2 regions of the Rossellomorea yichunensis genome follow, and region 2 is predicted to be linked to the other one. Evidence: riboswitches for the same ligand, from Rfam matches in the RefSeq annotation. Region 2 holds a riboswitch; the other holds the start of a gene.

Region 1 (4,426 bases), 190 kb from region 2:
CCCTGCAGAAGGGGAAGAAGGCTGGTTGACCCGTTATGAAGAAATTGCAGGTGAGTTGCCTGAAGGTGAGTGGGGGATGGAAGACTTTCTCCCTTTAAAAGGCAAATTTACAATGGGTGAAAACAAAGTCATTTTCACTTTGGATCCTGAGCATTCTTATAGTGGCGGTAGTGCAGTGGAATACGCTTTTTACCATACTCTATTATACTCATTTCAGCATAAGGGGTTAAATGAAGTGGTTCTTCAAGAACAAGACGGCTCAGTCCCGGAATTCAGCTCCACCGGGGAATTCTCAAAAATCGACCTTAATGAAGATGCTCATACGGCTTATTACCTTTACTCGCCAAATGGAAGGGAACGCTTCCTCGTACCGGATAATATAAATAGAGGAAATGTCAAAGAGTCCATTCAGGCAATGAAAAGCTCAGAGACGAGCCTGTTCCAAAGTGTGATTCCTAAAAACATCAATATCAGTGTAAAGGAATCAGATGAATATCTAACCATCAATTTCTTAAATGAACTGGACATAGAAATATTAGACAACGAAACAGCCATGGAAATGATTGAAGGCATTTTACTGACAAGCAAAAGCTCCGGGTATGAAAGAGTTCAATTCGAAAACATTAAACAGGAAAGCTGGAATGGATTCATGTTCAACGAACCCATTGAGACTCCTATCAGCCCGAATAAGAAAACATTCGAAAATTAGTTATCACAGAAAGACTGGAAGCGGGAAAGGAATCCGTTTCCGGTCTTTTTTTGTGTGAAGGGCATGCTTGTCGGGGCTGAACGAGCGGCCTCCGCTTTTGGTGTCGTCCAGCTCCGGCGGCTAGCCCCTCGAGGTCATAAGCTAAATTGGCCAAGAAGGCAAAGGACGCTTTCCCGGCCAATTCATCTTATGCTTGTCAGGGCTGAACAAGCCGCCTCCGCTTTTGGGTGTCATCCAGCTCCGGCGGCTAGAGGCTCGAGGTCATAAGTCAAACAGACCCAAAAGGCAAAGAACGCCTTTCCGGCCTGTTCGTCTTATGCTTGTCGCCTCTGAACGAGCCGCCTCCGCTTTTGGGTGTCGTCCAGCTCCGGCGGCTAGCCCCTCGAGGTCATAAGCTAAATTGGCCAAGAAGGCAAAGGACGCCTTCCCGGCCAATTCATCTTATGCTTGTCGCCTCTGAACGAGCCGCCTCCGCTTTTGGGTGTCATCCAGCTCCAGCGGCTAGCCCCTCGAGGTCATAAGTCAAACAGGCCAAAAAGGCAAAGAACGCCTTTCCTGCCTGTTCGTCTTATGCTTGTCGCCTCTGAACGAGCCGCCTCCGCTTTTGGGTGTATATTTATCTTAGACTTAGACAAACTACTCAAAGGAAAATTATCTCATTCACTTGTGAATATTGAATGGAGGGTCTACATATAGTGGGGAGTGCATGAAATGATGGTGAGAAGGTAAGAATGGGTTAATAGATGAAAAGGTAGCGGACGTGAAGCTTCAGTAGGGAAGAAATAAGGTATTGCGTTAAATGGGTAAGGAGGACAAGCATGATTTTGGATTATGTAAGAAGGCTCTTAATTGTATTCCTGTTAGCATTGTGTGTGAGCATTATGTTCTTTACAGGAAAGATAGCGAAAGCAGAGACGAATAAGATCGTGGAGGAAACGGTATCCTGGACATTTCCTGTTGAAGGGATGATAACGGATTCATATGGGACAAGGTCTGGTACTCATAAAGGAATGGACATAGGAGGAGACATAGGCTCTCCTGTTTATTCTGTTGCCAAAGGTAAGGTGATTAGATCATATCTATCTCCAAGCTACGGACATGTAGTATTCATTAGGCATGAAAATGGGTATGAAACCGTTTATGCTCATCTTAAGAACCGGCTTGTTGAAGAAAATCAAGAAGTGGATCAAGGTCAACAGCTTGGAAATTTAGGAAATACAGGCAGATCCACAGGAGCTCACCTGCATTTTGAGGTGCACAGGGGTGAATGGACGATTGATAAGGAAAATGCAATCGATCCCTATATGGTATTTGGACAAGGTGAGGTCGGGCAGCTTGTGTTTGCTCAGGAGCGGGATCCCTATCAGGCAGTGGGTGTTTCTGGAACAGCTGATATCACTCATGATGTAAGTACGAAAAAAGTTCATAATAATGAAAACATGGTAAATCATGTCGTACATAAGGGAGAAACCCTCTGGGGGATTTCTCAGCAATACAATATATCCGTAGAGGATATTAAGAGGGCCAATGGGTTAAATGAAACCAATAATTTGGTAATTAATCAATCGTTAGCCATCCCTCTGTCAGCTGGAAGTGGGTATGTAGTGAAACAAGGGGACACCTTATACTCCATTTCAGTCGCACAAGGAGTCGATGTGAATGACTTGGTGGCTTGGAATGACCTGGATCTTAAGACACCTATATATCCTCAACAAGTATTAAACATACAATAATGGAATCGTAAACCTGAATATTCCATTAGTAAACAAAAATATTTCGAATTCAAACTGTTTTCCTTCACATAACTCCTGTCATTATGTATAATGAAAATGTATAAAAAAATAAAGATTCGTCTTCGGGGCAGGGTGAAATTCCCTACCGGCGGTGATGAGACATTTGTCTCTAAGCCCGCGAGCCTTCACGGGCAGGATTTGGTGCGATTCCAAAGCCGACAGTATAGTCTGGATGGGAGAAGATGAAGGTTTATGCCAGAACGTTTAGAAAAAGGGAAGCTGAACGTTTATTAGGGTATGCCTTATCGTTCTCCTAGATATACGTATCTAGGGGTTTTTTAATGCTACCTTTGGCTTGAGCTATCTTCGATATGAGATGAATCTCCTAAAGGAGAGAGGTTTATGAGAAAAATGAATACACGCACGTTTGTAACGGTTGGTATGTTAAGTGCCATATCCTATGTGTTAATGCTTTTTAACTTCCCGATTCCACCATTTCCAAAGTTTTTAATGGTAGATTTCAGTGATGTGCCTGCATTGATTGCGACAGTAACATTAGGTCCTCTTGCAGGAATATTAGTTGAATTATTCAAGAACGTGATTGATTACATCATGACAGGAAGCGATACCGGCGTTCCGATTGGTCATGTTGCAAACTTTATGGCGGGAGTGCTTTTGATTCTACCGACATATTATATTTATTCACGTTTTCAATCTAAAAAAGGTTTGTTGATCGGACTTATCACAGGAACTGTGGTCATGAGTATCAGTATGGGAATTCTTAATTATTTTGTGTTCCTTCCCGCATATAAATACTTCATGAATTTTGAGCTTCCTGCTGAGATTATCATTACAGGAATTGTTCCTTTCAACATTTTAAAAGGAATCCTTGTAACATCAGTCTTTATCTTACTATTTGTTCGTCTTCAAGGCTGGTTGGCAAGACAGACAGCCCTAAAGAAAGCTGCATAGTGCAAATATAAATCATAAACCCCTCAATTACATTTGAGGGGTTTTCTAATGTCATCAGCACAAAAAGAAAAAGCTAAGGGGAAATTCTCCCTTAGCTTCGGAACTACTATTCAAATTTTAGTGCATCTCCATCGAATGGCTCGTCAGCTACTTTTATTGAATCTGTAGGACAACCTTCGAATGCATCAATCATATCATCTTCTAATACGTCAGGAACTTCGACCGTCCCCTGGTTATCGTCTAATGTTACAAATGCGATACCTTCATCATCATAGTCGTAAATATCTGGAGCAGCAGCCCCACACGCTCCACATGCAATGCATGTATCCTTGTCGACGATTGTATATTTTGGCAAAGAAAAAACCTCCCGAATAAATAATTCTATATAATTCATCATTATACACAATGTAAGTTTGTGAAAAATCACTTAATGTTTATTTTATAGAGGATTGTATAACTTTTCAATAGTTAGGTGGTTTCTTTTTATTTTTATCCTATATATGAAAAACAAAACATGGTTAAACAACAAATTCATGGTACAATATTTGACAATAACCTACATGTTAAGGAGTAGAGAATTGACCTATCTTAATTATGTGATTTTATATTGCTTCATACAAATAAATGGAGAGCGATCGATTTACTCTGTTTTTCATATCTTAAAAGGAAAAAAGTCTTCCCAGTCGATTCAGGATGCTCACCTCTTTTATTTGCAGCCATTTTTCCTTTCTTTACCTAAGCTTAAACGAGCGTACTTTAACCAGAAGGTAAAGGAATTAGAGAAATTGGGGTATGTCATTGTCGATGATAGTGGGAAAGCGATTGTGACAACTGCTGGTACTGAATCTGTAAAAAAAGATTTTCAAGGTGACTCCTTTCCATCAAATATGAATGGCCTTGTCTACGGTGATCAAACGTTTCTGTTTTGGAAAAGATTAAGCCTCCTTGTTCAGGTTCTATCGAACGGGAAACAGCAGGAAACGCTCTATTTTCCTGTACAACGTAACAAGAG
Region 2 (4,426 bases):
AGTACACCTTTTCCATGCTCTTCAATTTGAGTCAGTGCTGTGGCAAGCTGCGGTCCACAATCACAGCGATTGGAACCGAATACATCTCCCGTCAGGCATTCAGAGTGAACACGGACCAGTACATCTTCATCCTCGGACCACTCTCCTTTCACAAGTGCGATATGCTCTTTACCTGTAAGGTTTTCTGTGTAAGCAACCGCCTTGAAGTTTCCGAATTCGGTTGGAAGTTCAATTTCCACTTCTCTCGTCACAAGCTTTTCTTTTTTGCGTCTGTACCTGATCAGATCTTCAATGGAGATGATCTTAAGGTCCCATTTATCAGCCAGTTTCATTAATTCAGGTACTCTTGCCATCGTGCCGTCTTCATTCATGATTTCACAAATGACGCCTGATGGTTGTCCCCCTGACAGAATAGCCAAATCGATGGCGGCTTCTGTGTGTCCTGCCCGTTTTAGTACTCCGCCTTTTTTGGCGACAAGGGGAAATACATGACCGGGTCTTTTAAAGTCCTCGGGCATTGAGACCGGGTTCAATAATTCCTGTATTGTGGTCGATCTCTCAAATGCACTAATCCCAGTAGTTGCGGATTTATGATCGACAGAAATCGTAAAGGCTGTTCCATGAGGATCCGTATTTGACATCGTCATGGGTGCAAGCTTTAGTTTGTGTGCAATCTCCTCTGTTATCGGGGCACAAATTAACCCTCTTCCTTCTTTAGCCATAAAATTTATGACTTCTGGAGTCGCTTTATCTGCAAGTGCAATAAAGTCTCCCTCATTCTCACGGTTTTCATCATCTACTACGATAACGACTTTACCTGCCTGTAAATCTTCAAGAGCTTCTTCGATCTTATTAAACATGGGGCAACCCCTTCCTATTAGTCAGCGAAACCATTTTGACTTAAAAAATCATAGCTGATGCGGCTTGAATTACTCTTAGACTGTTCCTTTGCTTCATAGAAGCGATGAAAATATTTAGCCATTACATCACATTCAATATTGACACGATCCCCTACTTTTTTTTCACCAAGAACCGTGTCCCCTCTCGTTTGCGGGATCAACGAAATCGTAATGGCATTACTTTTCACACCAAAAACAGTAAGGGAAGTGCCGTCTATTGCGACAGAGCCCTTCATGATAAACAAGTGGCTCTGATTTTCCGGAATGGAAATGTCCATATACCAGGCATTTTCAACTTTCTCTATTCTAACGATCGTTCCTACTCCATCGACATGCCCATTAACGAAATGCCCGCCGAAACGACCGTTAGCAGCCATTGCCCTCTCCAAGTTCACTTTAGAACCATGGGACAGGTTTCTGAGCGTTGTGCCTTCAAAGGTTTCTGGCATCACGTCCACTTGGAATTGCCTGGAACTGAATGAAGTGACGGTTAAACAGACACCATTCACACTGATGCTATCTCCAATATGAACATCTTCGAGAACGCGGCCTGCTGTTATCGTCAGTTCCATGGATGAGGAGGACTTTTGCATGCGTTCAATTGTGCCGATTTCTTCAATGATTCCAGTAAACATCCCTTTCTCCTCCTTTCAAAAAGGCTATCCCTTAGGTAAGGCAATTATTTTAATGTCCTTTCCTACTCGTTCTATGCTCTTAATCTCCATTTCAAGACCTTCTGCAATGGTCGGGAATCCATCCCCTCCAAAACTGGTGAAGGCAGAGCTTCCGCCTACAAGCTTGGGAGACATGTACATAACCAATTCCTGAAAGGCTCTTCCCTTTAAAAAGGAAGAATGAATGGTAGATCCACCTTCTACATAAAGGGATCCTATATTCCGGTCACCCAGTTCTTTTAATACTGTGTGAATGTCCATCCATTCCTCTGAAAGGGTGATGATTTCACAGCCTGATTCCATATAGGGCAGCTTCTGTTCTTCATTGACAGAACTGCCTGTAAAGATGAGGGTCCTGCTTTCCGAGTCTTTCACTACATGAGAGTGGAGAGGTGTTCGTAAAAAGGTATCTAATATGATTCGAATGGGGTTTTTTCCACCTTGGGGCAAACGGGTGGTAAGGTGTGGGTTATCCTGAATAACGGTATTGACTCCTACTAATATCGCGTCATGCCGGTGACGATCATAGTGGACATCTGTGCGGGATGCTTCTGACGTAATCCATTTGCTATCTCCTGAAGCTGAAGCTGTTTTCCCGTCTAATGTGACAGCTGTCTTAAGTGTTACATAAGGTGTACCGTATTGAATGAAATGGAAAAAATGCTTGTTTAGTTCGAGTGCTTCTTCTTCAAGCTCTCCGACCATTACTTCTATGCCTGCATCCTTCAACTGTTGAATTCCTCTTCCCGCTACAAGGGGATTTGGATCAGTGCTGGCAATATGGACCCGCCTCACTCCGCTTGAAATCAGCAGCTGTGAACAGGGAGGTGTTTTCCCATAATGAGAGCATGGTTCCAGCGTCACATAGACGTCACTCCCCTGTGCTTTGTCTCCCGCCATCTTTATGGCATGAACCTCTGCGTGACCTTCTCCTGCTTTGAGGTGCGCACCCATTCCAACGACTTCTCCATTTTTCACCACAACCGCTCCTACGGCAGGATTGGGTGAAGTTTGACCTTGGGTGGTCTTGGCCATAGTGAGGGCAAGCTTCATATATTGTGAATCGTCCAATCGTTTTACCTCCCTTCTTTTATCACTATTATTCTAAAATAAATAAACCCCAAGTAAGTTTTTACTTGGGGGAAGTTGGCATGACTGAATAAAGCATTTACATGATTACTTTTTTTGGAAACAAAATCCTCAAAAAGATAGACTTCTTGCGTCTGCATCAAGTAAATACCGCCGTTCCTTCTCCCATCCAGACTATCACTGTCGGCTTTGGAATTTCACCAAATCCACCGTCTAATTTTCATTAGCCGGGTCACGGACTAAGAGCATGCGCTCATCACCGCCGGTAGGGAATTTCACCCTGCCCCGAAGGAAACCTATTCGATTAACATTATTCTATCATAGTTTCATAAATGAAATCATGTAAGGAGCACTAAAATTATATTTTTGTACTATTTTTTGAATATATATTAGAAACCTCTCTCTATTTCTAATTGTAAGCACTAAGAAATTGCTGCAAGAATAAAAAAGAATGCCTCCACTAAATAGAAGCATCTCTTCATTTATTATGCTAATAGCTTCCTGCATTCTTCCGCACATTCAAAACAGGCTTCAGCGCAGTCCTTACAATGCTGTTGGTCATGAGAATTACATTCTATACCACAAGCATCACAGATTTCTGCGCAAAGGACCAGAATTTGTTGAACAAATTTACTGCTTCGTTGCATGACATTAATGGCATAGGAACAAATATCCGCACATTCCCGGTCCAGTTCAATGCACATCATCATTGCTTTTTCTTCCTTAAGGGATGCATGATAGCAAACATTACATGCTTCCAGACATCGGTGCAAAGCCGTTAAGCATGGTTTATAATCAGCATTCATAATCTCACCTCCACAAATGTTCCTTTTTAGCGTACCCAAATGAAAAAAAAGGATTACTATGAGGTAAGAAAATAATCACTGTCTACATACCATAGGAAAACAAGGAGCCAATCCAGTTCTTCGCTATATGTTTCATAAAAAGAAATATAACTATGGTGATAGTCGAAGAGCTTTTGAACAGTTTGAGGAAGATATCCTTTTTGTAAGGATAAATAATTTTTTTTATTATAATTCAAGATCCATCGTTTGTTTCCTTTATAAATGATAATCGTGTCACCTTCATCACTGCGCCATTCAATAGCAGTAGAGCTCTGGTACTTCAAGTGAAAAACCCTTCCTGCTCCGCCCTTATCGATTTTCATGGACCTGCTCCATTTTAAGAATGTCAGTGGTTGCTTATGTTTTCGGTGGAGCATATAATATTTCGGGTTATTGATCAAGGACGTCCTTTGAATAAAGTATTCTGACCATCCATTCGTTTTTAAGTAATAGGAACCTTCTTTCGTCTGAACTCCGACTAATGAATGCCGGGATTCAGGTATTGTTTCATAAAATAATCGGTTCGCTTTCCTTATCTCCTTCTTCATACTAAAACTGAGATATAAATTTGAGCACGCAGGTATAAAAATTAACAGTGGAAAATAAAATAACTGTTTGGTCACAATCAGCATTCCTACACCTATGAGAAAATACATAATACTGCGATAAAGCAACGTATATTGTTCATTTTTGTAGATTTGATAGAGGTTCATGAAATGCTCGTCCTTTCAAGGAATCTCTATCATATGTATGAAAAAATCCCTTAAATAGACCTTTTAAATAGAAAGAGCCAACGCTTGCAGAATCCTCAATAAAGAGATGGGAAGACTTTTCTGCCCTTCGTTGGCTTATATGTTATGAGTGCACTGGAGTGGCTGTGCGATTCCATTCCATTATTTTTTTATCCTTTGCCTCTGCA

Evidence for each region. Region 2 has a riboswitch for FMN ahead of ribD (bifunctional diaminohydroxyphosphoribosylaminopyrimidine deaminase/5-amino-6-(5-phosphoribosylamino)uracil reductase RibD). Riboswitches for the same ligand answer to the same signal wherever they lie in the genome.
Region 1: it holds a riboswitch for FMN, as region 2 does, so the genes downstream of both, RSX31_RS06975 (ECF transporter S component) here and ribD (bifunctional diaminohydroxyphosphoribosylaminopyrimidine deaminase/5-amino-6-(5-phosphoribosylamino)uracil reductase RibD) in region 2, are expected to answer to the same signal.

Annotation. Positions count from the first base shown of each region.
Region 1 is NZ_JAVYAD010000002.1:474,965-479,390, reverse strand. Features, by position in the region: gene RSX31_RS06985 (hypothetical protein) at 1-709, shown strand, start outside; gene RSX31_RS06980 (M23 family metallopeptidase) at 1,528-2,442, shown strand; FMN riboswitch at 2,557-2,690, shown strand; gene RSX31_RS06975 (ECF transporter S component) at 2,845-3,414, shown strand; gene RSX31_RS06970 (ferredoxin) at 3,521-3,769, opposite strand; gene RSX31_RS06965 (helix-turn-helix domain-containing protein) at 3,993-4,426, shown strand, end outside.
Region 2 is NZ_JAVYAD010000002.1:287,293-291,718, forward strand. Features, by position in the region: gene RSX31_RS05915 (bifunctional 3,4-dihydroxy-2-butanone-4-phosphate synthase/GTP cyclohydrolase II) at 1-860, opposite strand, end outside; gene ribE (riboflavin synthase) at 878-1,534, opposite strand; gene ribD (bifunctional diaminohydroxyphosphoribosylaminopyrimidine deaminase/5-amino-6-(5-phosphoribosylamino)uracil reductase RibD) at 1,559-2,626, opposite strand; FMN riboswitch at 2,816-2,959, opposite strand; gene RSX31_RS05930 (four-helix bundle copper-binding protein) at 3,148-3,468, opposite strand; gene RSX31_RS05935 (hypothetical protein) at 3,525-4,220, opposite strand; gene RSX31_RS05940 (patatin-like phospholipase family protein) at 4,363-4,426, opposite strand, start outside.